3 regions of the Hydrogenophaga sp. L99 genome follow, and region 1 is predicted to be linked to each of the others. Evidence: predicted binding sites of a transcription regulator. Region 1 holds the regulator's gene; each other region holds the start of a gene.
What was found. The regulator sigma-54, encoded in region 1, starts transcription at its own class of promoters, with help from an activator protein. The targets are predictions, from matches to a motif close to TGGCANGNAANCTGCTTT.
Positions count from the first base shown of each region.

Region 2: the regulator sigma-54 is predicted to act here: its motif matches at 873-890, upstream of AC4QBL_RS18185 (pilin).
Region 3: the regulator sigma-54 is predicted to act here: its motif matches at 1,351-1,368, upstream of glnK (P-II family nitrogen regulator).

Region 1 is NZ_CM178972.1:4,116,722-4,118,985, reverse strand. It holds gene AC4QBL_RS19680 (THUMP domain-containing class I SAM-dependent RNA methyltransferase) at 1-61, opposite strand, end outside; gene rpoN (RNA polymerase factor sigma-54) at 193-1,869, opposite strand; gene lptB (LPS export ABC transporter ATP-binding protein) at 2,087-2,264, opposite strand, start outside.
Region 2 is NZ_CM178972.1:3,803,793-3,806,056, forward strand. It holds gene AC4QBL_RS18170 (YhfG family protein) at 1-25, shown strand, start outside; gene AC4QBL_RS18175 (putative adenosine monophosphate-protein transferase Fic) at 22-624, shown strand; gene AC4QBL_RS18180 (hypothetical protein) at 625-747, shown strand; gene AC4QBL_RS18185 (pilin) at 944-1,459, shown strand; gene tfpZ (TfpX/TfpZ family type IV pilin accessory protein) at 1,540-2,264, shown strand, end outside.
Region 3 is NZ_CM178972.1:3,539,483-3,541,746, forward strand. It holds gene AC4QBL_RS16980 (ammonium transporter) at 1-899, opposite strand, end outside; gene glnK (P-II family nitrogen regulator) at 931-1,269, opposite strand; gene AC4QBL_RS16990 (YifB family Mg chelatase-like AAA ATPase) at 1,594-2,264, shown strand, end outside.

The DNA.
Region 1 (2,264 bases):
CTGCGGCCAGGTAATCCTCTACGCCAGCGGCGCAAGGGAGAAAAAGTTTGAGTTGGTTCATAACAAGTTACTTCGGCAATGGCTACAGAGCATCTGGTGCGTTGACCCCTTCCAGCATGCCCCACGGAACCGCCCTTCGACAAGCTCAGGACGGGCCGCTGGGGTGGCGGTGACGCGAAGCGGCGCGGGGGGTTACAAGCTCTTTCGCAGGTTCGCGGGCGCAATGCGCAGCGCCTCGCGGTACTTGGCCACGGTGCGCCGCGCGCATTCGATGCCCTGCTCTTTGAGCAGGTCGGAGAGCTGGTTGTCAGACAGCGGTTTGGCCGGTTCTTCGGCCGCAATGAACTGCTTGAGCAGCGCACGCACCGCAGTGCTCGACGCGTTGCCACCGGTTTCGGTGCCCAGCGACGAGCCAAAGAAATACTTGAGTTCGTAAGTGCCAAACGGCGTGGCCATGTATTTGGCGGTGGTCACGCGGCTGATGGTGGATTCGTGCAGGCCCAGCTCGTCGGCAATTTCGCGCAGCACCAGCGGGCGCATGGCGAGTTCGCCGTGCATAAAGAAGTTGCGCTGGCGCTCCACAATGGCGCTGCTCACACGCAAGATGGTGTCAAAGCGCTGCTGGATGTTTTTGATGAACCAGCGCGCTTCTTGCAGGCGCTGCTGCATGGCGGCGTGGCCGGCTTCGCCGCTGGCGCCACCGTCGCGCCCACCGCGGTTGCCGCGCATGGCGTTGGCGTACACGTCGTGCACGCGCAGGCGCGGCATCACCTCGGCGTTGAGCTGCACTTTGAAGCCCCGCCCAGCGCGGGTCACGAGCACATCGGGCACCACCACGTTGCGCTCCACGTCGACAAAACGGCGGCCGGGCTTGGGCTCCAGCCGCGCGATAAGGCCCAGCGCGGCGCGGGCGGTTTCGTCGTCAATGCCACACAACGCACACAAGCGCTTCACGTCGCGCTTGGCCATGAGCTCCAGCGGCTGCTTGCAAATGGCCAGGGCAGCGCGGGCCTCAGGGCTGTTGCGCATTTCCTCGATCTGCAGGCGCAGGCATTCGCCCAGGTCGCGGGCGCCCACGCCAGCCGGCTCCATGTGCTGCAGCAAATGCAGGGCCATGGTGAGGCGCTGTTCGAGGGCTTCGCGGGCCTCCAGCTGTTCCGGGTCTTCCCCGGTTTCCGGGTCGGCCGTCAGCACACCGGGGTTGGACAGGCTGAGCCAGGCGGTGGCCAGGTCGGCCAGCGTGTCTTCCAGGTAACCGTCGTCGTTGAGCGACTCGATCAGGAAATAGAGCGCGGCGCGGTCTTCGTCGCTCAGGCGCAGGCAGCGCGCCTGGTCGTGCAGGTGGTCTTGCAGGCTGACGGGCACGCGCGCCAGGTCGGCCGCAGTGGCGGTTTCGTCGTCGTCGCCCGAGCCGCTGTTGCGGGGCGGTGCGTCACCACCCCACTCGCTGTCGTCGGGCGCCATTTCCACGGTGCCGTCGCCTTCCCAGCTTTCTTCCACCGGGGTGGCACCGTCCAGGCGGCCTTCCAGCTCATCGCTTTGCGCGCTGTCGGTGGTGCTGTCGCTGGAGGACACGCGCTCAGACACCAGGCCGTCGTATTCGGGCGCGGACGCCACCGCCTCGGCCCCAGCCTGTGTGGCGTCGGTGATCTGCTCACCCGCGCTCACCGGTGCGTCGGTCTGCTCCAGGCCAAACGCTTCGCGGTCGGCGATCTCGTCGGTGCGCTCCAGAAACGGGTTTTCGTCCAGCATCTGCTCGACTTCCTGCGCCATTTCCAAGGTGGACAGTTGCAGCAAACGGATGGACTGCTGCAACTGCGGCGTGAGCGCCAGGTGCTGCGAGACGCGGAGGGACAGGCCTTGTTTCACAGGCCGCCCCCCCGCCGCGCTGCGCGCGTCCCCCCCAGGGGGGCGCACCCTGGGACCGGCAAAGCCGGATCCGCGGGTGCCCTGAATAGCGGCGCCTCACTCGCCCACCGTGGCGTGGGCGAAGTGGCCGGGTCAGCCGCCGGGCCGCCCCAAGGCAGGCCCAGCCCCCTTGGGGGGCAGCGACCCGCGCAGCGGAGGAGCGTGGGGGCTTGTTTCATCACATCCGGAAATGTTCGCCGAGGTACACCCGGCGCACATCGGCGTTTTCAACGATCTCGGCGGGCGTGCCGCTGGTGAGCACGTGCCCCTCGTTGATGATGTAGGCACGGTCGCAAATGCCCAGGGTTTCGCGCACGTTGTGGTCGGTGATCAGCACCCCGATGCCGCGCGATTTC
Region 2 (2,264 bases), 310 kb from region 1:
AACCTATCAACAAGCACGGACTTGACCGCTGACAAGTACGGCACAGGCCAGGACCCCTATTGCTATCCTGGCTCAGATACCCTGAAGAATCGTCTCGGTCTTCTCGACGATGCATTGTTGAGTGAGGCCGAACGAGAGATCTCGAGCGTCGCAGCCAACGAAATCGACTTCTCACCTCCCCCTTACGACCTTGGCTATCTGAAGCGCATCCACCAGCGGTTGTTTGCCGATCTCTATGACTGGGCGGGCGAACTGCGTAGCATCGACATCGCCAAGGGCGGCACCCGCTTTTGCAACATCCATCGCATGGAGCCTGAATCCGCGAAGCTCTTCGAGCGCCTGCGAAGGGCGCAGTGGTACGAGGGGTTTGAGCGCATGGAGCTGGTCAGGCTGGTGGCGCAACTGTTCGGTGATCTCAATGTGATTCACCCGTTCCGCGAAGGCAACGGCCGCGCCCAGCGCATCCTCTTTGAGCACATCATCATCAACGCAGGCCACCAGATCAGCTGGTGGGAGGCAGAGCCCGGTGAATGGGTTCAAGCCAACATTGACGCAGTGCTTTGTGACTACCGCGCACTGGAATCAATTTTTGAGCGATGCATCGGTCGAGGCATTGAGGAGTGATTGACCCCAGCCCGGGCTGCGGTGACCCAGGGGCAACAGCGCGTCGACGCCACACCCAGCCACGCCCAAGACCTGTGCCACGACATCCGCTGGCTCAGCGCCGGCATGGTGTTTGAGTTGTGACAAAACTTGTCTGTGCGGCCTGATGTGACAAGTTTTGTCACCCCAAAACGGCGGGGCAAGACACAAAATGTCACCCGCAAGTTCTAAACCGTGAAAAAGGCCGCGAAAACAGCGTCATTTCAGGTTGGCACGGTCCCTGCTGAATAGAACCCGTAACCGACCCAACCCTGTTTTTTCCCTTCCAAGGAGTTTTCAAATGAAGCGTTCCATGCAAAAAGGTTTCACCCTGATCGAACTGATGATCGTGGTGGCCATCATCGGTATTTTGGCTGCTGTGGCTCTGCCTGCTTACCAGGACTACACCGTCCGTGCCCGTGTGTCAGAAGGCTTGGTCGGTGCATCAGCCGCCAAAGTGAACGTTCAGGACATCCTTGCTTCCGGCAACCCTTCGTCAGATGCGCTTGGCTACTCTGTCGGCTACACAGCGCCTACTGCATCGCGCAACGTTGCCGCTATCGCTATCGCTCCTGCGACCGGCTTGATCACGATCACCACGACTGCGGCTGCTGGTAACGGAACGCTGACGATGATGCCCTACTTGGGCGCTGCACTTCCTGGCGTGGCATTGCCTGTTGGCACCGCAGCATTCACGCCTCCTGCTGATTCAGTGCGGTGGCGCTGTGCAGCTGCAGGCGTAGTCGCAGCCCAGCTGGCTGTCGGCCAAGCGGCTGGTACCTTGCCTGCTCGTTTCGCTCCTTCTGAGTGCAAGTAAGCTAATTTGAGCATTGAGCTGAAAGAGAGCGCTTCGGCGCTCTTTTTCGTTGCTGTTTACATCCAGTCAATTGCGTCCAGATGAACCTTGCCCTTCGACTCAAACCGGCTCTTGGCGCCGCATTCAAGCACCTATTACTCAGCCTGCTGCTGGCTGGGATCGTTGCTGCGCTGGTTTTTGGCATGTGGTACCCGAGCCCCTACGGTCAGTTGGCGGGGGGGCAAGGGCTGTTCTGGCTGATCGTGATCGTCGACGTGGTCTGCGGGCCGCTGCTAACCCTGGTCATTTACGATCTGAAGAAGCCGCGTGCCGAGCTGGTTCGCGACATCGGTCTGGTGGTGCTGATCCAACTCGCGGCACTGACCTATGGGCTAAACAGCCTTGCACAGGCGCGACCCGTTTGGCTGGCTTTTGAGAAAGACTCGTTTCGAGTGGTCAGCGTGCCCGACATAACGCCCGGAACCCTGGAGCTTGCGCCTGAGGCATTGCGCTCGCTCAGCCTCACAGGCCCCAAACCGCTGGGGGTGCGCCTCGCGCAAGGCACGGACCCCGATTTCTTGGCGAATGTCCAACAGTCCATGGCGGGTAATTACGCTGCCTTTCGCCCAGACCGCTGGGTGCCTTACAGCGACCAAGCCGCCGAGGTGGCCCGTGTTGCAAAACCTTTAGCCGCCCTTCGGGCCCGATACGCTGATCAAGTGGACTTTATTGACGGCGCTGTAAGGCACAGTGGTCGAGCAGCCGACGCATTGGGGTATCTGCCATTGATGTCTGAAGACCGTTCCGACTGGGTGGTTTTGGTGGA
Region 3 (2,264 bases), 580 kb from region 1:
TCGAGGTTGGAACCGGCGTTGAAACCGAACCAGCCCACCCACAGCAGTGAGGCACCGACCATGGTCAGCGTCAGGCTGTGAGGCGCCATGGATTCTTTGCCGTAGCCAATGCGCTTGCCCAGCATGTAAGCACCCACCAGGCCAGCCATGGCCGCGTTGATGTGCACCACGGTGCCGCCAGCGAAGTCCAACGCGCCTTTGTCCAGCAGGTAACCGCCCGTGCCCCACACCATGTGGGCAATTGGCAGGTAGCTGAAGGTGAACCAGATGGCCGAGAACAGCAGCACCGCGCTGAACTTCATGCGCTCGGCAAACGAGCCCACGATCAGCGCGCAGGTGATGCCGGCAAACGTGGCCTGGAAGGCAATGAAGATGAACTCGGGGATGGCCACACCGGGGGTGAACGTGGCGGCCAGCGAATCCATGGTGACGCCCATCAGGAACACCTTGTCAAGGTTGCCGATGATCAGGCCTTCGCCGCCAAACGCCAGGCTGTAGCCGTACATGGCCCACAGCACCGTGATCAGCGAGAACACCACCATCACCTGCATCAGCACCGACAGCATGTTTTTGCTGCGCACCAGGCCGCCATAAAACAGCGCCAGGCCGGGGATGACCATCAAAATCACCAGCACGGTGGAAATCATCATCCAGGCCACATCGCCCTTGTCGACGGTTGGTTTGGCTTCTTCTGCGGCAGGCGCTTCAGCGGCCACCGCAGCAGCGGGCGCTTCAACGGCAGGGGCGTCTGCAGCGGGTGCGGCTTCGGCTGGAGCGGCCGACGCTGCATCAGCCGGTGCGGTCACCGCAGCCGGCGCTTCGGTGGTCTGGGCCACGGCGTTCAGACCGCCAAAGGCCAGACCCATGCCCAACAACAGGGTTGCAAGTAGTTTTTTCATGTCCGTGATCTTTCTTGAACTGTGGCGGTGATCAGAGCGCTTCTTTGCCGGTTTCACCGGTGCGGATGCGAACCACCTGTTCCAGCGAGGTGACGAAAATCTTGCCGTCGCCGATCTTGCCGGTGCGTGCAGCACCTTCGATGGCTTCGATCACGCGGTCCACCAGGTCGTCGGACACAGCGGCCTCGATCTTGACCTTGGGCAGGAAATCGACCACGTATTCCGCGCCGCGGTACAGCTCGGTGTGGCCCTTCTGGCGGCCGAAGCCCTTGACTTCGGTAACGGTGATGCCTTGCACGCCCATGCCGGAGAGCGCTTCGCGCACTTCGTCCAGTTTGAACGGCTTGATGATGGCGGAGACCATTTTCATGCTGTGATTCCTCTTCTAGATCAGGAGGGTGATCAGGCCGGCTGGCCCACACCACGGGTTGGATTCGGTTGCATTCACACCCAAGCATGGACCGTGCCAACTTTGCACGCCTGTGGCCAAAAACAGGTCGCCATGTGTTGCAAAAGCACCTCCATCCCCCAGACGTGTGCAGGCCGAAGGCCGCCCCTGTGCCATCATGAAAACTCTTTGCCACGCTCGGCGGGTGTCACACCAAAGACGTGCGCACCAAAACAGTGCAATACCGGAAACGGGCCTTCGGGGCCGTTCAACCCGGGTCATGCACCGAAACAGGGAGGAATTCACATGAGTCTGTCGTTGGTGCACAGCCGCGCACTGCTGGGTCTTGAAGCGCGGCCAGTCCAGGTTGAAGTCCATCTGGCCAACGGCCTGCCCAGCTTCACCCTGGTGGGCCTGGCCGATACCGAGGTGAAGGAAGCACGCGAACGCGTGCGCTCGGCCATTGCCAATTCGGGGCTTGAATTTCCATCCAACAAACGCATCACGGTGAACCTGGCGCCGGCCGACCTGCCCAAAGACTCTGGGCGGTTTGACCTGCCGATTGCCGTGGGCATCTTGGCCGCCAGCGGCCAGCTGGACGCCGCGCGGCTGGCGGGCTGGGAGTTTGCCGGTGAACTGTCGCTGGGCGGTGAGCTGCGCCCGGTGCGCGGCGCGCTGGCCATGAGCCTGGCGCTGCACCGCGCCGCTGACACCGAAGCCGCCGCGCAAACCCGGCTGGTGCTGCCACCGGGCAGCGCCGAAGAAGCCGCCCTGGTGCCGCAAGCCCAGGTGCACCGTGCCCGCCACCTGCTTGACGTGGTGGCCCACTTTCTGCACGAAAACGCCAACGCTCCCGGCGAGCCACCGCCCGACGACGGCGGCTGGGTGCGCCTGGCACCCACGCAGCTCGGCCAGGCGCCCAGCTACGCCGACCTGGCCGACGTGAAAGGCCAGGTGGCTGCCAAACGCGCCCTGGA